Regions from separate parts of the Pseudoalteromonas sp. BSi20439 genome, predicted to be linked through region 1. Evidence: riboswitches for the same ligand, from Rfam matches in the RefSeq annotation. Region 1 holds a riboswitch; the other holds the start of a gene.
The links. A riboswitch is a leader RNA that binds a small molecule or an ion and turns the genes downstream of it on or off. The one in region 1 is predicted to bind cobalamin.
Positions count from the first base shown of each region.

Region 1 (11,334 bases):
TCAACAGGAGTTACTTGAGCAGGTGCGTAACATCATTTTGGCCTTACGCGACAGCGAAATTATTGCTATTGATGAACAAGATGCTATCGAACTTGCTCATACGTTAAAATTAACGGTCAGCTTTTGGACACCCTATATGAAAGCAAGAAGGCTTAGTGGTGTGCTGGTTGAGCAAGATATCTACCCTGGTATTGTAAAAGTACTGACTTTATTTAAAGCCTACAGCACCGAAAAAAGCGCAAATAAAATTAATCAGTTAAGAGACAAGTACGCACTTTTAGCAAATGCTGCTCCCCAGAATCCTTAAGCCCGTTAAGTTGGTTAGTTCCTAGGCGCTAAATTTTTTGCTATAATCCGCCGCGCCCAATACCTGGGTGCGCGAATTCCCGCAGTCTAAGAGTTAAACTATGCTTAAATTTATCGTCAAACTTCACCCTGAAATAGCCATTAAAAGCCGTTCAGTCCGTAAACGCTTTACTAAAGTGTTAGAAAATAACATTAAAATTGTATTGCGTCGTGTTGACGAAAAAGTACAGGTACGTAATAACTGGGATAACATTTCAGTTGTAACAAAACTTGACGATGCTCAAACTCGCCTTGATTTTATTGATAGCTTGAAGCGCATTCCTGGCATCGTGCAGTTTATTGAAGTGACTGAAACAGACTTTAAAACGATTGATGACATTTATCAAAAAACTATTGAGCTAGTTGGTCACACTATTATTGGTAAAACCTTTTGTGTCCGTGCTAAGCGCATAGGTCAACATGATTTTACTTCAACTGAGCTAGAGCGTTACGTTGGTGGCGGGCTTAATCAACATGTTGAAGGGGCTCGAGTAAAGCTAAGTCGCCCAGAAGTAACGATTCGTTTAGAAATTAAAGACGAAAAAGCCTACATAGTGACGCAAACCCATTTAGGAATGGCGGGCTTTCCACTGCCAACACAAGACGATGTATTATCGCTTATGTCTGGTGGATTTGATTCTGGCGTTGCCAGTTATCAGATGATCCGTAAAGGCGCTCGTACACACTTTTTATTCTTTAACTTAGGCGGTGCTGCCCATGAAATTGGGGTTAAGCAAGCGAGCTACTATCTATGGAAACAATACAGCTCTACACATAAAGTTAAGTTTATTACTGTTGATTTTGAACCGGTTGTTGCTGAAATTTTAGAAAACGTTGAGAACAGCCAAATGGGTGTTGTGCTTAAACGTATGATGATGCGAGCGGGTAGTGCCGTTGCTGAAAAACTAAATATTCAAGCTTTGGTAACGGGTGAAAGTATAGGTCAGGTGTCTAGCCAAACCTTAGCTAATTTAAGCGTGATTGACCGTGTAACCGAGACGCTGATTTTACGCCCACTTATCCAACATGATAAGCAAGAAATCATTAATATAGCGCGCCAAATAGGCACTGCAGAAATGGCAGAGACGATGCCTGAATACTGCGGTGTGATCTCTAAAAAGCCGACAGTTAAAGCCAAAATTGAAGTAATTAAAGCAGAAGAAGAAAAGTTTGACTTTGATGTGTTAGATACCGTTATTGATAACGCCCGTGTTATGGATGTGCGCGATATTGATGTTGAGGCTAAGCAAGAGCTTAAAGAGGCAGAATCAGTTACAGAGTTACCAGAGGGAGCGGTTGTTGTTGATATTCGCTCGCCTGAAGAAGAAGATGCGGCGCCGCTGGAAATTGAAGGTATTGAAGTTATCCACTTACCGTTTTTCCGTTTAGCAACTAAGTTTGGTGATTTACCTAAAGGTAAAGACTATTACTTATATTGTCAAAAAGGGGTAATGAGCCAGTTACAAGCGCTTATTCTTCACGAAGAAGGCTTTACCACTGTTAGAGTATATCGTCGTTAATGGCTAAATATATTAGGGTCTGTTGACCCTTTGAGGTTAAATTTGCAGCAGTCTGTTTTGTATTTAGGCAAGGCTGAGCCTATGTGGTGTGGTTATTCCCCATAAATAGGCGATAACGCAGCATCAATGCCAAACAGGTGCTGCCCGAAGGGTTCTGCCTAGGGGCGATTTACTCTTTGTTGCCTACATGGATGTAGGTAAGGGGCATGAGCAGGACGCGGAAGCTTTGCTCGGTTTTTACTTAACCCACTAGGTTACAAACCTCGCGCCGCGATTAAACCACCCCTAGTTTGAAGAAATTTTAATCCGCAAAAGTCAACAGACCCTAAATGCGCGGATTTAGTCCGCGCTTTTTTTTGCCAAAATTTCAGTAAGTAAGGCGTCGTTATACGGGGTCGCAATATGGTGCAGTTTTCCTTGCTCACTTATATAGCCACAAATTGCCATGATCTCAGTTTGCCTATTATGCAAAACGTCTTGATGCATAGATGAGTAATTCTCTGCCGTTAAACTCATTACCTTGTAGGCGCGCTCGAGGGCATCAATAAGCTTAATATTAAGTTTAAGCGCGGTCGCAATATGGCACGCCTCTGTTAATAAATTAATAATTGAGCTATTAAACTGTGGCGCACGCAACTGGCCATTTTTTATATTGTACAGAGCGGTTAATGGATTTATTGCAATATTAACCAGTAGCTTTTCAAACCGTAGTTGTTCAATATTGTTACTGATAATTAACTGCGGAATAGTGTGTAATTGCGCACTAAGCTGTTGAATATTTTGCATAGCTAGTTGATTACAGCCCCCTAATACACTTTGCCCGTTTCCGGTATGTTGCACAATATTGGGGTTTGACTTAAATCCAGCCATGCTGGTGGTTAAAAAGTACAACGACTGCTGCTTTGTTAGCTGTTCATTTAATTGTTCAACATTACCCATGCCATTATGACTCAGTATAATATGGGTATTATTGCCTAGATAAGGTTTTACTTGAGCATAGGCTTGTTGCACTGCAAACGCTTTTACCGTGAATAAAACAATATCAAATTCAGGAGTTTGAGATAACTGCTCTTGTGAGATAAAAGTGGCGTTAATTTTTTCAGACGCAGCGTTACTGTGGCTGTAAAAGCGAGTATTAACTGTGCCTTTTCGAGTAAGTATATATATAGCGTGATGTTTGGCTAAAAAGTGGCTAAATAACAAGCCAATAGCGCCATCACCTACAACAAGTATGTTAGCCATAATGCTTCTTTTTACGCAGTGTTAACAGGGCTTTAGCTAAAAAGTAGCTCGCTGCACCAATAAAATCGGCAACAAAATCGGCCAGTGATGCTTGTCTGTAGGGAAGGCTATCTTGCATAATTTCTATTGCTGCACCGTAACCAGCGAGTAATAGTATTTGTGCATATAATGGGAGTTTAAACGCTTTATCCATAATAATGGCAAGTAAAAAGAAGATACCAAAATGCGCTACTTTATCAACATGCGGAAATAAGTTTGCCGCGCCCTTTACCTCTTTAGCAAATAAGAAGGTAAACGCAACAATACTAATTAAAAAAATTGCTTGGTAAACACGCCTTGTCACGAAAATTCCTAAAATCGTATAAAAAAGAAGCCTCAGTATATCAAACTAATTTAGTATCGCACCTGAACAAAATGCAGAAAAATGTAAAGATTTATCATTTTAACGTTATAATTGCGGCATAAAATTAAGATTAGATAGTTAGGAGAACGCTATGCCTTCATTTGATATTGTATCTGAAGTAGAAATGAACGAAGCACAAAACGCGGTTGATAACGCCAATCGTGAATTAGAAACACGATTTGATTTTAGAGGGGTCGATGCCTCAATTGAATTAAACGATAAAACAATTAAATTAAAAGCTGAAGCAGATGCTCAGGTTATGCAGTTGTTTGATATTTTAGCTGGAAAAGTTTCAAAGCGTGGGATGGATGTTGCTAGCTTAGAGCTACAAGATATTTCTCGTGCAGGAAAAAATGTTTTTCGTAACGTTGCACTTAAACAGGGTATCGAAAAAGACATGGCTAAAAAAGTAGTAAAAGCCATCAAAGACTCTAAAGTAAAAGTACAAGCGGCCATTCAAGGTGAAGAAGTTCGCGTAACAGGTAAAAAGCGTGATGACTTACAAGCGGCTATGCAAGTTGTGCGCACGGCAGATTTAGGTCAACCATTTCAGTTTAAAAACTTCCGCGATTAATTTATTGTTTCGAGCATGGCAGTATAGGTGCTGAGCTCAAAGGAATGCGTATAAAGCCAAACACGTTATATTGTTTGGCTTTTTTATTTTTAAATCTATGATAATTACCGAACCCCGAACCCCGAACCCCGAACCCCGAACCCCGAACCCCGAACCCCGAACTCTTTGGATTTGTAGATGTTTAGACGTCCGTTGACTTTTTTTAGTAAACAGATAACAATAGCAGCCTATTTTCAAGGTGCTTGCTAAACACTTCAATGGTGTGATTTTTTTAGTAGGATAATCGGGAAGTTGGTGCGTTTTCATAGATGAAGTCAATCCCAACACTGCCCCCGCAACGGTAAAGTTATGCTGTATTAAATTATGGTAACTGAGTCCGGAGACCGGCCTTGATTTAATCTTACTTACTAACATCTTTGCGGTGGGCAGAGATAGGGAACATCATGATAAATAAAACTGCATTGGGTGTGGCTATTTCGGCTGCGCTGTCTTTTTCTGCATCTGCAGAACAAACCATTGAAAGAATAACCGTTACTGCAAATAAATTTGAACAACCTATAAATGATGTATTAGCAAGTGTGGCAGTTATCGACCGCGCTGATATTGAAAAAGCGAATTACCGAGACTTACCTGCAATATTAAATACCATAGCTGGTATTGATATTGTCCGTAACGGCGGATTAGGTCAAAAAGCAGATATATTTGTTCGCGGTGCTAGCGCTAAATATGCCTTAGTATTGGTTGATGGCGTAAGAGTGAGCGATGCAAGCTCAGGTAGTGTATCGCTAACTAATATTCCAGTTAATAGTATCGAGCGTGTTGAAGTTATTAAAGGTGCCAGAGCAGCTATTTATGGCTCTGATGCGGTAGCCGGAGTAATTAATATCATTACCCGTAAAGCCTCAAATAATACGCTTTCGGCTACTTTGGGCAGTCATAGTTACAGTAATTATCAGCTTGCTGGTGGGCTTGCAAAAGAGGCGCTTAGCTTTAATTATAATCTAGGCTATGAAGAGACAGATGGTTTTGATGTTACTGGCAAAGACCCTGTGGCTGAATACACCAAAGATCACGATGATGATGGCTACAAAAATAAAAACATTGGCTTTAATTTAGCGTATGAACTGGCTGAACTAGGTGAGTTGAGCTTACAGTCTCAGTACAGTGAAGGTGAAGCGCAGTATGATAACGCATGGGGTAACGATGCCTACGATTTTGAAAACTATACCGCTAAGCTAGGCTGGAAAAAAGCCTCAGAAATATATACCCAAAGTACTTCATTGAGTGTATCGCAAGAAGAAAATACTCAAACTGGCACCGATGTTCAGCAAGTGTATAGCACAGAGCGTGTTGAGTTTGAATACCGAGGGCTTTATAGCCTAACGCAAGAGCTTGATTTATCAGGTGGTTTTAATTACTTGTCTGAGGATTTATCAAACTCTTCAGCAACGTCATCAGAAGAAAAACGCGATAATAACGCATTGTTTATAGGCGCGTTTTATAGTCATGATAAATGGTTAGCAAATGCGGTTATCAGAACCGATGATTATGACTTCCACGGCCGTGCAAATACTTACAGTACTGGGCTTGGATATAAAGCGAATCAGTATGTAACGGTACGTTTAAATCATGGCACCGCATTTAGGGCGCCGTCTTTAATTAATGCGTTTGTAACTAACAGCCCATACTACCTACCAAATAATAATATTAAGCCTGAGGAAGCCTTAAACAATGAGTTTGGTGTTACCCTAGAAACTCAATGGGGGCGTTATGATATTGCTATTTTCGATAACCGTATCAATAATTTAATTAGTAATAATTATGATGCAGACTCAGGTAAATATATTGCAACTAACATAGATAAAGTATCTATGCAGGGGATAGAATTATCGGCTGAGTTTTCAGCGTTAGGCTTTGAACACTCTGTTAATGTTAGTTTTTTAGATGCTACAGATGAAAAGACAAATACAGATTTACCACGCAGGCCTTCAGAGTCGTTTAATTATCAACTCGCCAAATCATGGGGCGATTTTGATGCCAGTTTAGATATGCAGTATCGCTCATCGCGTCCATCAATTGCGTATTATGATTCTGAACTCGCTGACTATACGGTATTTAATTTAGCAGCCAATTACCAGTTGCTCGATAATTTGTCGTTAGCTGCTCGAATAGAAAATATTACTGATAAGGAATATTTTACTGCAGCAACAGGGTTTGCTGCCAGTGGTGAGCTATTAGGTTATAACAGCGCAGGAAGAACTTTCTTTGTGGGGGCAAATTATCAGTTTTAATTATCACTTTTAGTTGCCGAAAAACAAATAGCCCAGCAAATTGCTGGGCTATTTGGTTATAGCTTTAAAGCACTTTATTCACTTAAAAACTCAGTAAACTCGGTTTCGAACTTATGTAATTTGGGTGCAATTAAAATACTGCAATAGCCCTGCTCAGGATTTTCATTGTAATAGTCCTGATGGTAGTGCTCTGCGGGGTAAAAAGTGGTTGCTGGGCTCACCTCAGTCACTATAGGTTCGCTAACATGGCTTTGCAGCTCTGCAATAACGGCCTGTGTTTGTACTTGTTGTTGCTCATTATGATAATACACAACGCTGCGGTATTGAGTGCCTATATCGTTACCTTGGCGATTTAACTGGGTGGCATCGTGTAGGGTAAAAAACATCGCGAGTAAGGTTTTAAAGCCGATAACACTGGCATCAAATTCAACCTTAATTACCTCTGCATGGCCACTGTTGCCAGTGCAAATAGTTTTGTATGTTGGGTTATCGGTATGTCCACCAGTATAACCAGAGCAAACACTGAGTACACCTTTTACACGCCTAAATGCTGCATCAATACACCAAAAACAGCCGCCGCCGAGTGTTGCTACTTGTGTGGTCGAACTCATAAGTACTTCCTCAATTGTTAGGGATATGTGCACTGAATAAAGCGCCGTAACAGCTAGTTACGACGCTCTGAGTGACTTAGATCTCTTTAAGCGGTTTTTCAGCGGCTTGCTTATCAAGTTTTTGTTGTAAAAACTCAGGTGATTGTGTGTTTCGCGCTAGTGCGTAATAGGCCGCTGGCACTACAAACAGAGTAAGTATGGTGGCAACCGTTACGCCAGTAAATACCACCACACCAATTACCATTCTACTTTCCGAGCCAGGCCCTGAGGCGAGTACCAAAGGTACGGCACTCATAACCGTTGTTAGGGAAGTCATAATAATAGGGCGCAAACGCTGTGTAGCCGCTTGTAAAATAGCCTCACTAAATTCTACGCCTTTATCACGTAACTGGTTGATAAATTCAACAATCAGTATACCGTTTTTAGCACTTAACCCAATGAGCATAACAATGCCTATTTGGCTGTATATATTAAGTGTTAAGCCCATACTCCACAGGCCAAACATAGCGCCCATTAACCCAAGTGGCACAGTTAACATAATAACAAGCGGATGCATAAAGCTTTCAAACTGAGCAGCGAGCACTAAAAAGGTCACGGTCAATGCCAGCACAAACACATAGGTCATGGCTGAGGCACCTTCATAAAACAATTGCGACTCACCTTTATAGTCAATGGCACCATCAATGTCGTTTTCCTCTGAGGCAACCTTGTTTAAAAAGTTTAGTGCTTGTTCTAGCGTGTAACCATCAGCGAGGTTGGCACTTAAAGTAATTGCACGCATTCGGTTATAGCGGTTTAAACGCGAGGCGGTGGCTTCTTCTTTTAAGCTAATAAGGCTATCAAGAGGAATAAGTTCTCCGCTACGTGATTTTAGGTATATATTTGAAATATCAGTCGGGTTGGCAAAGTCTTGTTTTGTGCCCTTTAAAATTACATCGTATTCTTCACCGCGGTCAATAAAGGTGGTTACACGGCGTTGGCCAAGCATGGTTTCAAGTGTACGACCCACATCAGAGACTGATACGCCTAAATCAGCGGCTTTATTTTTATCAATACTGACTAAAAACTGAGGGAAGGTTTCTTTATAATCATGATCAATACGCACTAATCCAGGGTTTTTCTCAGCGCGTTTAATAATTCTATCTCGCCAATCGGCAAGTTGGGCATAATCATTACCTTGCAAAACAAATTCAATAGGGCGAGATGAACCACCTCCGCCAATACCACGGCGCATAATAGCAAATGCACGGACATCGGTGACCTCTTGCATTTTGCCGCTTATTTCATCCATGACTTCCCAGGTTGAGCGTTTGCGCTTATCCCAATCAGCCATGCCAACAATAGCCACGCCGCCACTGCCACCCCAACCTGGGACTCGAACAAGCACTCGACTTAGTTCGCCAGATTCAGAATAAGGCATCAAGCGCTCTTCAATTTTTGCCATATTAGCTGCGTTATTTTCATAACTTGCCCCTTCAGGGCCATTCATAAGCACAAAGAAGGTGCCACGATCTTCTTTAGGGGTAAGTTCAGAGGGTATTTGTAAAAATAATGAATAACTAACAAACCCAGCCAAAACTAAGCTCAGCATTAAGCCCCATTTACGGGTCATGTTTGACGCTAAAGCGTTACGGTATCCATTTTCTAATTTAGTAAAAAAACGGTCCATAACTTGGCTAAACTTACTTTCTTTTTCAGAGGCCTTTAACACTTTTGAACACAGCGCCGGAGATAGTGTTAATGCAGTAATGCTGGAGAAAAACACGGCAGCACTTACCGCCATAGCAAACTCTGTAAATAGTGCGCCAATTCGTCCTTCCATAAACACTAATGGTACAAACACGGATATAAGCACTAAGGTGGTGGCTATAATTGCAAAGCCCACCTCACGTGCGCCGCGATAAGCTGCCAATAAAGGCGGTTCACCAAGTTCAATACGGCGGTGAATATTCTCTAGCATTACAATGGCATCATCGACCACTAAGCCTATTGCTAATACTAGTGCCAGTAGAGTTAATAAGTTAATTGAATAACCCATTGCTAATAAAAACATAAAACTACCGACTAAGGCGACCGGTACGGTGACCGCAGGAATAAGAGTGGCGCGAATGTTACCTAAAAATATAAAGATAATAAGCACTACTAACCCCATAGAAATTGCTAAAGTTTTATAAACCTCATTAATTGACTCTTTAATAAATACCGAAGAATCATAACTGTCTTCTATGGTGGTGCCTTCAGGTAAATTACGTTTTATTTTTTCCAGTTCACTGCGGGCGTTATCAACCACAGTTAGGGTATTGGCTTTGGCTTGTTTAACAATACCCATACCAATCATATTACGGCCATTACCTCGGAATAAACTTTCATCATCAGCGGCTTCTAGTTTTACGTCAGCCACTTCGCCTAGACGCACTAAATAACCATCTTCACCTCGTTTAATAACTAGGTTTTGAAAATCACGTTGGTTTTTATAGCTGCGTGCAGTGCGAACGGTAAAATCACGATCAACTGATTCAATTTCACCGGCCGGAAGTTCTACATTTTCACTACGCAGTGTTTGCTCAATATCACTAGAGGTAATGCCACGGGCGGCCATCGCTTGGCGGTTAAGCCATACTTTCATAGCATACTTTCGCTCCCCCCCAATGCGCACATTCGATACGCCATCAACAACGGCTAATCGATCTACAATAAAACGCTGTGCATAATCAGAAAGTTGCAATGAATCCATGGTTTCGCTGTTAAGTACAAACCACGCGATAGGGCTTTCGTCACTATTTGATTTTGATACTTCAGGAGGGCGTACTTGTTCGGGTAGGCTGTCTAATGCCCGTGCAACACGTTCACGTACATCGTTAGAGGCATCGTCTATGTCGCGGTTAATATTAAACTCAATGGTAATGTTTGAGCGGCCATTACGACTCGATGAGTTAATACTTTTAATACCCTCAATCCCCGAAATACGGTTTTCGATAACTTGGGTTATTTTTGTTTCAATAATTTCAGCAGATGCACCGGTATATTCAGTACTAATATTTACAATCGGTGTTTCAATATCTGGATACTCTCGCAAAGGCAACATGCTAAAAGCAACTAAGCCAAATGTGAGTAACAGTAAGTTAATAACAATCGCAAAAACGGGGCGTTTGACGCTAGTATCGGTAATTTTCACGTGTTACCCCTTAACGCTTACTTTACTACCTGAGCGAATTTTAATTATTCCCTCGGTAACAATTTGCTCGCCATTACTTAACCCTTTGTCTATCGCAACCCAGCCATTATTTCTACTTGCAACATGTACTTCTTTACGGTTTGCTATGCCATCTTCAATTTGAAAAACGTAATGCTTATCTTGCAGAGGAATAATGGCCTTTTCAGGCACCATCAGCGCTTGGTTACTGCTTAGCTCTAGTGCAGTTTTAAGCAACATACCTGGGCGAAGTAAACCTGATTTATTAGCAAAGCTGGCTGTTACTTCTACACTGCGAGTGATTGAGTCGATACGTGAGCTTATATGGGTTACTTTACCGCTGAAGGTTTGATCAGGGTAAGCATCGTTTTGAGTGCGAACAATCATTCCGTTTTTCAATTGAGCTAAATACTTTTCAGGCACTTTAAAATCAACTTTTATAATACTAATGTCATCGAGGGTTGTGATCACAGTACTATTATTAATATACGCACCCACCGATATTTCGCGTTTCCCCAGTAACCCAGAAAAAGGCGCGGTGATGGCCATTTCATTGAGTTTGGTTTTAGCACTTTCAAGTTGTGCTTCGCTGGCATCAACGCGAGCGAGTTGTTCTTCAAGCAATGACTTGGCCGTCGCTTGCGAGCGAGAAAGCTCGGTCAGTCTGGCTAATTGACGTTTTTCTTCTTGTAAATTAATGCTAAGTTCTTTTACTGCAAATTGTTCTTGTTGGTTTTGCAGTTGTACTAATTTTTGTCCTTTGCTGACCAAGTCGCCATCTTCAAAGTAAATGCTAGTGACATAATCGTTTTGGGCGCTTTTAATGTAGATAGCCTGATTAGCACGAGCACTGCCAATGGCTTCAATCATAATTGCGTTTTCTTGCGATCTTACCGTGTGGGCAGAGACTTGCGTTGTCATTGCCGAGTAATTGGCTTGCTCGCCCTGTGATGCGGGAAAATACAAATAAACGCTAAAAATTATTAGTAACGAAATAATAAATGGAAATAAGGCTTTACCTGATTGTTTAGAGTGCATTGTTTTCATACCTGAAAATAGATTATAAGTATTGTACGAAATCAGGACAAAAAAAGGCGGTTATGTATCTCATTAATTTGTGCGTTAAGCGTAAAAATAACTGATACTTAGTCATTG
Region 1 is NZ_BADW01000090.1:11,344-22,677, reverse strand. Features, by position in the region: gene P20439_RS08085 (TetR/AcrR family transcriptional regulator) at 1-307, shown strand, start outside; gene thiI (tRNA uracil 4-sulfurtransferase ThiI) at 408-1,865, shown strand; gene P20439_RS08075 (ketopantoate reductase family protein) at 2,205-3,107, opposite strand; gene P20439_RS08070 (VanZ family protein) at 3,100-3,450, opposite strand; gene P20439_RS08065 (YajQ family cyclic di-GMP-binding protein) at 3,602-4,084, shown strand; cobalamin riboswitch at 4,326-4,491, shown strand; gene P20439_RS08060 (TonB-dependent receptor domain-containing protein) at 4,528-6,375, shown strand; gene msrA (peptide-methionine (S)-S-oxide reductase MsrA) at 6,450-6,986, opposite strand; gene P20439_RS08050 (efflux RND transporter permease subunit) at 7,063-10,161, opposite strand; gene P20439_RS08045 (efflux RND transporter periplasmic adaptor subunit) at 10,165-11,217, opposite strand.

Region 2 (11,334 bases), on a different contig from region 1:
TACGTTAGGCTTGTTAATTCCCATACCAAAGGCAACGGTGGCAACCACAATTTGAATATCGTCGCGGGCAAACCCGGTTTGCACAAATTGACGCTGTTCGTTACTCATTCCCGCATGATAAGCAGCCGCATTAAGGCCTGCATCGGCAAGCTTTTCAGCAATATCATCAACCCGCTTTCGACTGGTGCAATAAATAATGCCACTTTGATTTTTTTGCTCTTTCAAATAGCGCAGTAATTGCACCATAGGTTTAAATTTCTCTTCTATGGTGTAACGAATATTAGGGCGGTCAAAGCTGCCGGTATGAATATAAGGCTGCTGTAGCTTGAGTTGCTCAACAATATCAAAGCGGGTGGCTTTATCAGCGGTGGCAGTGAGTGCCATCATAGGTACATGTGTAAAACGTTGCTTTAATTCATTTAACCTAAAATAGTGAGGTCTAAAGTCATGTCCCCAATGAGAAACACAGTGTGCTTCATCAATAGCAAACAAACTGACATTTAAATGCGATAAGCGCTCTAAAAATTCCCTTTGTAGTACTTTCTCTGGGGCAACATAAAGTAATTTTATTAGCCCCTGATGCAACTGCTGATAGACTAACTGCTGTTCTTCACGGGCTAAGCTGTTATTTATATAAGCGGCTTTTACGCCTAGAGCTTGTAACTGAGTTACTTGATCTTGCATTAAAGAAATGAGCGGAGAGATAACAATGGTTACCCCCTCTAATACTAGTGCGGGTATTTGGTAACACACCGATTTACCACCACCGGTAGGCAATAATACTAACGAGTCTTGGCCGTTAATCGCAGCATCGATTACTGCACTTTGACCGTCGCGAAATTCGCTGTAACCAAACACTTGTTTGAGTACAGTTTCAGGTTTACGCACCAGCGTATTTGGAGAGGGAGTTAGTGTATTCATCGGCGCTATTTTAGTGGTTTTTTATCAGGATGTCTTTAGCTTTCATTATTTGGTGTAAACATCGGTAATGATAATTGAGGAGGTTACAACAGCTTTAAGTTGTGCTTTACTCATCGTACCACCTTAAAACATAGAGAATAATAATGAATAAAGAAATGTTGATTGAACAAGTTGGGGCGTTGTTTGTTAATAATATGCCTTTTAACCAATTTTTAAAAATAGCGGTGGAGTCACTTAGTACTGAACAAGCTAAAATCTCCTTTCCTTGGCAAGATGTATTAATAGGCAACCCCGCGCAAAAAATTCTCCATGGCGGAGTTATTTCGGCGGTACTTGATAATGTCGGTGGAATGCTTGCTGCTGCCAGTGTAATCGGAAAACTAGACGATGCAGATTTACCCAGTGTACATAAAAGGCTAGCCACACTGGGTACTATCGATTTACGCACCGACTATTTACGCCCAGGCAAAGGCGAGGTTTTTATTGCTAGCGCTAAGCTGATTCGCTCAGGAAATAAAGTATGTGTGTGCCGAATGGAGTTACACAATGAGCAGTCAGTACAAATTGCTTTTGGAACGGGCACGTATTTAGTTGGCTAAAAAGTGAGAGGGGGGTAAACTGACGGCCTTTTAAATCACCAAGTGGTTACTATGTCGATTGATACCGAGCAGCGAAAGGGCGCTATTTTTGCCTGCCTCGCTTTTTTTATGTGGGGCCTCGCACCCATTTATTTTAAGATGATCCAACATGTGTCAGCATTTGAAATTTTAATGCACCGTGTTATTTGGTCAGTGGTGTTTCTTATTGTGGTGGTGAGTGTGCTCAGCTACTGGGATAAAATTAAACGCATTTTAATCCAACCTAAACTTATTTTGATGTTAGTTGTTACCTCGACCTTACTAGGGTTTAACTGGGGATTGTTTATTTGGGCCATCAATAACAATCACATGTTGGATGCCAGCCTAGGTTACTACATTAATCCTTTATTAAATGTGTTGCTTGGTATGGTGTTTTTAAACGAGCGATTACGTAAGTTGCAAGGTGCTGCTGTTGCTTTAGCTTTTACAGGCGTGCTGTTACAGCTAATTAGTTTTGGCTCATTCCCCGTGGTAGCGTTTTCATTAGCAACATCTTTCGCACTATATGGCCTATTACGTAAAAAGCTACAAGTTGATGCTCTGCCTGGGATTTTAATTGAGGCATTAATATTGTTACCCGTGGCGCTTACCTATTGGTGGCTAATGGTACCGACTGAAACGTCAAATTTACCAGGGAATGATTGGCTAACCAATGTATTATTGGTGAGCGCGGGCATAGTAACTACGCTGCCACTGCTGTGTTTTACCGGCGCGGCTAAGCGTTTGCAATATACAACGTTAGGGTTTTTTCAGTATATAGGGCCTAGCCTAATGTTTATTTTAGCGGTGGTATTTTATGGTGAGGTGTTTGATGCTGAGCGCGTAATTACCTTTGCGTGTATTTGGAGTGCATTGGCTATTTTTAGTTGGGACTCATACCATCAATCGCGAAAACGCAGAAAAGCGGCCATTGTAGCCTCTGGTGTGGTTTAAAAACTAAACAACTTTATTACGACCCGACTCTTTGGCTTTGTAGAGCTTTAAGTCGGCTTGTTTTAATAGCTCGTCAATTTGATAGGTTTCACTGTGGCTGAAGCCTATCGATAACGTAAATTTGATGTTTGCTTGACTGAATTCATGACTGTTAAGCTCAATAAAAAGCCTGAAGCTCTCTAGTCGTTTTAGCGCTTCCTGTTCGGTTAGCTCAGTAAAAAATACCGCGAATTCTTCTCCGCCTAAACGGGCAACCAATTGGTTTTCAAAATATTTATTAAAGCATATCGCAAGCCCTTTAAGAACTTCATCTCCGGCATCATGGCCATAGGTATCATTAATAGCTTTAAAATGGTCAATATCAAGCATAGCTAACATGGCTGGTGCTTTTGCTTTTTTAAACTGCTTTAATGACTTATTAGCCTCTTCAAAAAAGTAACGGCGATTAGGGAGTTTAGTTAAATAGTCAGTATTGGCTTGGCGCTTTATAGTTTCGATATGCTCTAGCATATCGACGTTTTGGCTTAACCTGCAGTAAAATTCTTCACTATTAAAAGGTTTATACAAGTAGTCATTTGCCCCATTTTTTAAAAATAAGGCAGACAAATTAGACGATGTAGCGCCTGAGATACCAATAATAGCCTTTTCGTCATTACTATAAATGCGCCTAATTTCATTACACAGTTCAATACCGCCCATATTAGGCATTTCTTTATCTATGATAATCACAGAGATGTCAGGGGTATTTTCAAGCTCTTTAAGTGCCTCTAGGCCATCGGCTGCTTGTAATATTTGGTATTTATGACGCGTTAATAAATTACAAATATATTGGCGTGTAGACGCTGAGTCATCAACAACCAGTACTTTAACTTGCTTATTGCGAGGTAGGCGATAAAGCTGCTTTTCTAAATATTCGTAAGCTTGTTTATTGCCTTTGATAATGTAATCAATAATAGGGTACTTTTCGACGGTGTCGCGAGTTTGATTATCGATATTGCCAGTCATAACAATGGTAGGGATATCTGCTGCAATCGTGCAGGGAACCGCTTCCCCTTTCGGGGCATCAGGCAATATAAAATCAACGACTGCGCAAAAATAAGCATGTTTACTTATTAGCTCTTTAGTCTCAGCCAGCGACTGGGCAATATCAACTTCATAGCCAATTTTTTGCGCGATATGCTTTTGCACTCGCGCAATAGTGGGGGTGTCTTCAACAATAAGTATTCTGTGCGTCACGTGGCAGCCTGTTTAAATTTTGCAAAAATGTTTGCTTATACAAGTTGTAACTGCTAAAACGCCAAAAAGCAACTATTGTAATGACTTATAGATTGTCTGCCTCAGAGTAATAATCTTGACTGATTGGTGTTGGCCCTGAAATTTTTGAGCGACCAAATAATGTATGAAATTTTGTTTTGCAGGTTGTTAACTTTAAGTATTTAACCCATGCTCGCTCAATTGGGTTACTTGGCTCAATTATGCCACTGACCGCATTTACAAATTGTTGCTGATATTCGTTTTGTGGCTCAATTGTTTTGTTATACAGACTTTTTAAAACAACACCGTGCTGTTCTAAAATACTTGCCTCTAACAGGGTAAAATGCCCGCTGCGGCTAAATCCGCGTGGAAAGTTTTGATCATCATAAAACTGACGTTGACTAACAAATGCTTGACGAAGTAGTGAAATATCATTGCTCATAGCTGTACCCTCATACCAATTATTAGCTGGAGTATGGGACATAATTGCTATTTTTTTAAACAAAAAATTTTTATCGTGAGGATAAAAAATTGGACATAGATTTATTAAAAACATTTGTCGAAGTGGTGCGTACTCGCCATTTTGGTAAAGCGGCAGAAAACCTATACATAACGCAGTCTGCGGTGAGTTTTCGAATTCGTCAATTAGAGCAGGGCTTAGGCGTAAATTTATTTATTCGCCAGCGCAATAATATTCAACTCACCGCCCCTGGTGAGCGCTTGTTGCCGCATGCTCAAATGATTATTACTGGAATGCAAAGGGCCAAAGTGGATGTTGCACTTGCAGATAATATGCATAAGCAAATCAGCTTGGCTGGGACTCCTAATATTTGGGATGCGTTTTTACAGTTTGGTATTACAAATATAGTATCGGCTATGCCCGGTGTATCTTTGGTGGCAGAGGTAAAAGCACAACAAGAGAGCACTCGATTACTATTAGAGCGCACCCTTGATCTAGCCATTTTATTTGATCCACCAAAAGTAGACGAACTCGTTGTTGAACGAATTTGTGAACTACCTATTATTCCGGTTAGTGGCTACGACACCGCAACAGGCGATAACTTTTTTGATAATCAATATGTTTATGTTGATTGGGGAACTACGTTTTCTCTTTGGCATGCCCGTCAATTTACCGGTAAAACGCCGCCTTATTTTAGAACCAGTACCGGACGCATAGCGCTTGATTTAATACTGCAATGTGGCGGTAGTGCGTTTATTCCACAGGTATTAGTTAAAGATCATTTAGAAAAAGGCGAACTTTTTCATGTAAAAGGGGTAGAAAATACCTCAAGAGATGTATTTGTTGCCTACCATAGAGATAACGAACAGAAAGAGTTAATAGAAACTCTGGTTAATTTGCTGTCGCAAATGACACCGAGTTTATTGAAACAAAGTAAGTAGTCGTTAAGCGGTATATTTTAGATGTTATTTTGATTTCAGATTTAATGCAGTTTTATTAACTTAAAAAGACAAAAATGTGTCCTTTGTAATATTTTTGTCATTTAGTGGTGACACACTGCTGCTGTTTTAAAAATTAGTCTATTGTGATTATCGAGGAAATAACATGAAATTTGCAAAATCGAGCTTATGCTTAGCCTTACTTAGTGGTTTATCTTTTAATGCGCTTGCAGAAGTAGACATTTACGGTAAAGCGAATGTAACTGTTCAATCATCTGACGATGGTGAAGGGTCGTTTACTGAAATTAAAAGTAATGCATCTCGTTTCGGACTTAAAGGGTCTGAAAAAATTTCAGACGGTTTAGAAGCTGTTTATAAGTTTGAATTTCAGGTTGATGTGTCGGATGCTGACTCAAAAGGCGATAAAGATAATATTTCAGCACGTAATCAATATGTAGGTTTTAAAGGTTCATTTGGTCAGGTAGTAATAGGCCGTAACGATACAGCGTTAAAGCAGGCGCAAGGTAAACTTGATTTATTTAATGACCTTGAAGGTGATATTAAAAACACTTTTAAAGGTGAAAACCGCTTAGGTAACTCAGTATCTTACGCTTCAAACAGCTATGAAGGCTTTAAAGTATTAGCTTCATTTATTGCAGAAGATGATAAAGATGCCAAAAATGGTTACTCAGTGGCGTTAACTTATGGTGATGCTGGCCTTAAAAAGAGCGCTGTATATGCTGCTGTTGCTGCTGATAGTGAAGTAAATGGTTACGACGTAGTACGTGCAACAGTTCAAGGTAAAATTGAAGACTTTAGACTTGGTGCAATGTACCAAACACAAGAAAAAGTAGACGGTAGCGCTGAAGCTGACGGTTACTTAGTGAATGCAGCTTACCTAATGGGTAGCAACACTTTTAAAGTGCAATATCAAACAATGGATTTTGATGACAGCGATGATAAAAGTGCAGTATCGGTAGGTGTTGACCACAAGCTAAACAAAAATCTTAAGGTGTTTGGCTTTTACTCAAGTTTTGATATGGACAACAACGTTGACCAAGATTACCTAGCTTTAGGTATGGAATATAAGTTTTAACTAAACCTCAGTTAAAACACTCCCTTTTAACCGCACTCAGCTGAGTGCGGTTTTTTTTGCTTTAAATTATTTACTTATCTGCGCATAATAGCCAAGCATTTGGAATGAGGTGAAACTCCTCAACTATACCCGTAACTGTAATCAGTTTTACTGTAAGTCAGATACAAGTGCCTTAAAACTTCATATAACGAGCGGGTTAACTCATTTTCTTTTTGGTACTTGTGGTACTGAGTGTGGGTTTTCCCTGCCTAGGATAATTTTTTGCACACTCAAACCTCTAAACAAACAACGCTTTTAACCGTAAATAATGTCTCTTGGCGAGTGGGTAATACCTTAATCCTTAAGCATATTAATGTGAGTATTGAGCGTGGCAAGTTTGTTGGCTTAATTGGTCCTAATGGTGCGGGAAAATCGAGTTTACTGCGTTGCTTGTATCGATTTAATCAGCCGTCAGCGGGAGAGGTTAAATTTAATAACACCGATATTTGGCAACTAAAAAGCGAAGACTACGCCAAGCAAGTTGCCGTTGTGCTACAAGAAACACCGTCGCAATTTAACCTCTCGTTATTCGATGTTGTGGCTCTAGGGCTTACGCCACATAAAACGCTATTCAGTTCGACCACCCAAGCAGATAAACAAAAAATAGCTCAGGCTATTAGCCATGTGGGGCTTGAATCTCATAGTACTCAATTATTTGATTCGTTGTCAGGCGGTGAAAAGCAACGAGCCTTTATTGCCCGCGCTATTGTGCAGCAACCACAACTTCTTATTATGGATGAACCGACCAGTCACCTTGATGTGAAATATCAAATTCAACTTATGGAGTTGGCTAAATCTTTAGGGATTACGGTATTTGCGTCATTTCATGACTTAAATTTAGCCGCAGCAATGTGCGATGAGTTAGTGGTTATTAAAAATGGAAAAGTTGTTGATGCAGGTAAGCCAAGTAGCGTGGTCACTGAGCAGATGCTGGATGAGGTGTTTGGTGTTTGTGCTCAAGTGAGCACTCACCCTCAAGCAACAATTAAAGGTGAGGCTATTCCTCATATTACTTATTATTATGGATACCAATAATATGACGGCCTTTTCTAACCATGCCGTTGCATTAATCGCTGCGCTATTATGCGCACTATTGAGTTTATTTATCGCACTAAGTTTTGGTGCGGTACCTACGTCGCTCGCAGATGTATACCAAAGCTTAACCTTTTCAAACGAGGCTTCATTTACCAGCCGCATTATTATTGAATTAAGAATGCCACGTACTTTGTTGGCTTTTTTAGCCGGTAGTGGCTTAGCGATTGCAGGTTTAATACTACAAACAGTCACCCGTAATCCCTTAGCTGATCCTTATTTATTTGGTATTTCGTCTGGTGCTTCATTAGGGGTGGTTATATTAATGTCCTTGGTAGGAGCTGGGGCGGGTATTGCACTATCTGGGGCGGCATTAACCGGCAGTTTAGTTGCGATGGGGTTATTAATTTTAATTGCAGGTAGCCAGCGCAACGCTCAAGTTGAGTCGATGTTATTGGCAGGGGTGGCCTTATCATTTTTATTTAGTGCTTTTACTAGTTTGTTACTTTATTGGAGCGATCCACAAGCAGTCGCGGCTATTTTATTTTGGACTTTAGGTAGTTTTGCTAGAGCACAGTGGCAGTCGCTGCTGTTACCTGCCTTAGTCATTATGGCATGTACAATAATCATGTTGGGTTTTAGGCGCCAGCTTAATGCGATGTTGTTAGGCGATGAAAGCGCGACAACGCTTGGTGTTAGGGTGCATCGCTTTAGAATTTTAATGCTTATTTTAAGCTCGTTGATCACGGCCGTATTGGTTGCTAACTGTGGCGGAATTGGCTTTGTTGGCTTAATGGTGCCGCACATAGTGCGCTTTTTTATCTCTCAAGGTAGCCGTGTTGGGTTATTAATGACCGGATTAGTCGGGGGCATATTTATGGTATGGGTCGATGTGCTTGCTCGTTCACTATTAAGCAACCAAGAGCTGCCAATCGGGGTGATCACGGCGGCTATTGGCAGTCTATTCTTTTTAAGTATATTGTATTTTCGTAAGCGCCAGCTGGTGGGTAAATAATGAAAACATTAATGGTACAAGGCACTACTTCCGATGCGGGTAAAAGTACCTTGGTTGCAGCGCTTTGCAGAGTGTTTGCTAATCAAGGCGTTAATGTTGCGCCATTTAAACCGCAAAACATGGCGCTTAATAGTGCCGTAACGCATGATGGCGGTGAAATTGGTAGAGCACAAGCATTACAAGCCGTTGCAGCAAAAGTAGCACCTGAAATAGACTTCAATCCCATATTACTCAAACCCAATAGTGATACCGGCGCACAAGTAATTATTCATGGCAAAGTTATTAGCAATATGGAAGCCGACTCTTACCATGACTATAAAAAAGTGGCTATGGATGCGGTATTAACCTCACATAATCGTTTAGCTAAACGCTTTGATTTATTGCTGGTTGAAGGGGCTGGTAGCCCAGCTGAAATTAACCTAAGGGCAAACGATATTGCCAATATGGGCTACGCCGAAAAGGTCGATTGTCCGGTTATTATTATTGCCGATATTGATAAAGGGGGCGTGTTTGCTCACCTAGTAGGAACTTTGGCGCTATTAAGCGAGTCAGAGCAAGCACGGGTAAAAGGCTTTGTTATTAATCGTTTTCGTGGTGACATTAGCCTATTACAAGGCGGGTTAGATTGGCTTGAAGAGTACACAGGTAAACCTGTGTTAGGGGTGTTACCCTACCTACACGATTTAGCTCTTGATGCCGAAGATGCCGTTGCCATAGATAATAATGTGACCGAAGCCAGCATTAATATTGCGGTACTGCTGGTGCCTCATATTAGTAACCACACTGATTTTGATGCACTGCGATTGCACCCAAATATAAATATAAACTATGTGCGTCATACTCAAGCGATTCCATCCGTTGACTTAATCATTATGCCTGGCAGTAAAAATGTACTTAGTGATTTGGTATTTTTAAAAAATGAAGGCTGGGATCAGCAAATTAAACGCCACTTACGTTATGGTGGCAAAGTACTGGGTATTTGCGGCGGTATGCAAATGTTAGGTAATACTATTAGCGACCCCAATGCGGTGGAATCATCATTAGGGCAAATGGCTGGGTTAGCACTTAGTGATTTTGATACCACATTAGGTGAACAAAAAGTGCTAAGCCAAGTAAACGCCACTATTAGTTTAAACCAGCAGCAGGTTGCTTGTCAGGGTTATGAAATACATGCTGGGATCAGTAAAGGTAAGGCGCTCAATAAACCACTTATTCACTTTAATAAACACCCCAATGGCTTTACTACGGATGGTTTTATTAGTGACGATAATGCCATTGCCGGTACTTATTTACATGGCTTGTTCGACAACGCAGCTACTACGGAGCTGCTATTAAAGTGGCTAAAACCAGACAGTGACATTAATGCCATCAGCATTAATGAGCATCGCGAACGCCAGTTAGAACGGCTCGCTGAAATGTGCCAAACACATTTAAATATTGAACAAATTATTAAAATTTACCAAGGACATAACAATGACTGAATCAACAAACGACAAGCACCAACAGCGCCAGCAAAAAGTAAAAGAACAGGTTGATGCTCGTGTAGCAGCAGCACAGCAAGAAAAAGGTATTTTTCAGGTTATTACCGGTAATGGCAAAGGTAAATCAACCTCTGGTTTTGGTGTGGTTGCACGTTGTATTGGTCACGGTAAAAAGGCGGCCGTGTGTCAGTTTATTAAAGGTACGTGGGAATGTGGTGAACGTAATTTACTGCAAGGTGCAGGGGTCGAATTTGCTGTTATGAACACTGGTTTTACTTGGGATACGCAAAATAAAGAGGCTGATACCGCGGCAGCGCAAGCAACATGGCAAGAGTCAAAGAGGATGCTAAGCGACAGCAGTATCGACGTGGTATTACTTGATGAGCTCACCTATATGGTTACTTATGGCTATGTCGACCTCGATGAGGTTGTTGCTGCAATTAGCAACCGACCTGCAATGCAGTCGGTGATAGTGACTGGTCGTGCTGCGCACCGCACCTTAATTGAACTGGCCGATACGGTAAGTGAAGTACGAAATGTAAAACATGCATTTGAGTCGGGCGTAAAAGCACTAAAGGGCTTTGATTACTAATGTTAAAACGCATTGTTGTTGGGCTGTTATTGTTTGCAGTTAGTGCACCCCAAGCCTTAGCCGACAAGCCGCTTCGTATTGTGGCTCTAGCGCCACACATAGTCGAAAATTTATATGCCATTGGGGCGGGTGATCTAATAGTGGGCACGCTGGATTACGCAGATTACCCACAAGAGGCGACTAAAATTGAGCGTATCGGCGGCTATAATGGCATTTCTATCGAAAAGTTACTCATGCTCAAGCCTGACATGGTGATTGCGTGGAAAAGCGGTAATCAGGCAGAAGATTTGGCACAAATTAAGCGACTAGGGATTGAATTGCATTTAAGTAATCCACGCTCTATTGAAGGCGTTGCTAAGGAAATACTAAAATTAGGTCAATTAACCGGTCATATTGAGCAAAGTAAAAAAGTAGCTGAGGCATTTACAGCTAAGCTCAACGCAATTAAAGCCGCGCAGCATAATAAAACCACGCTTTCTGGGTTTTATCAGCTGTGGCCAGAGCCTATGATGACGGTATCAAAAAATACATGGATAAATCAGTTAATCGAAACCTGCCAAGTAACCAATGTATTTGCTGACAGCGACACAGATTACCCACAAATCAGCATTGAAAACGTAATAGTCACCAAGCCACAAATTATTATTATTCCCGATGAAAAATCCAAACAGGTAATACCTACAGTTAATTGGCAGCAATGGCCTGAAATTCCGGCGGTTAAATATAAGCAATTTATTAGCGTTAACGCGGATTTATTACATCGTTTTTCTCCTAGAATGCTTGATGGATTAGCACAAATGTGTGACAAAGTTGAGGTATCTAGAAAACTTATTAAGAGTCAATTATGAGCAACTGGTCATCTTTTTTAAACCATGAACTTAGCCAAGCATATATGCAGCAAACCCTTGAATATGTTACGAATAAACGAGCTGAAG
Region 2 is NZ_BADW01000174.1:48,281-59,614, forward strand. Features, by position in the region: gene recQ (DNA helicase RecQ) at 1-921, opposite strand, end outside; gene P20439_RS13795 (thioesterase family protein) at 1,065-1,520, shown strand; gene rarD (EamA family transporter RarD) at 1,572-2,492, shown strand; gene P20439_RS13805 (response regulator) at 2,496-3,728, opposite strand; gene P20439_RS13810 (DUF413 domain-containing protein) at 3,814-4,188, opposite strand; gene P20439_RS13815 (LysR family transcriptional regulator) at 4,278-5,147, shown strand; gene P20439_RS13820 (porin) at 5,311-6,240, shown strand; cobalamin riboswitch at 6,298-6,428, shown strand; gene P20439_RS13825 (ABC transporter ATP-binding protein) at 6,502-7,314, shown strand; gene P20439_RS13830 (iron ABC transporter permease) at 7,316-8,326, shown strand; gene P20439_RS13835 (cobyric acid synthase) at 8,326-9,807, shown strand; gene cobO (cob(I)yrinic acid a,c-diamide adenosyltransferase) at 9,800-10,399, shown strand; gene P20439_RS13845 (cobalamin-binding protein) at 10,399-11,247, shown strand; gene ung (uracil-DNA glycosylase) at 11,244-11,334, shown strand, end outside.
Region 2: linked by a shared signal. The riboswitch ahead of P20439_RS13825 (ABC transporter ATP-binding protein) and the one ahead of P20439_RS08060 (TonB-dependent receptor domain-containing protein) in region 1 are both predicted to bind cobalamin.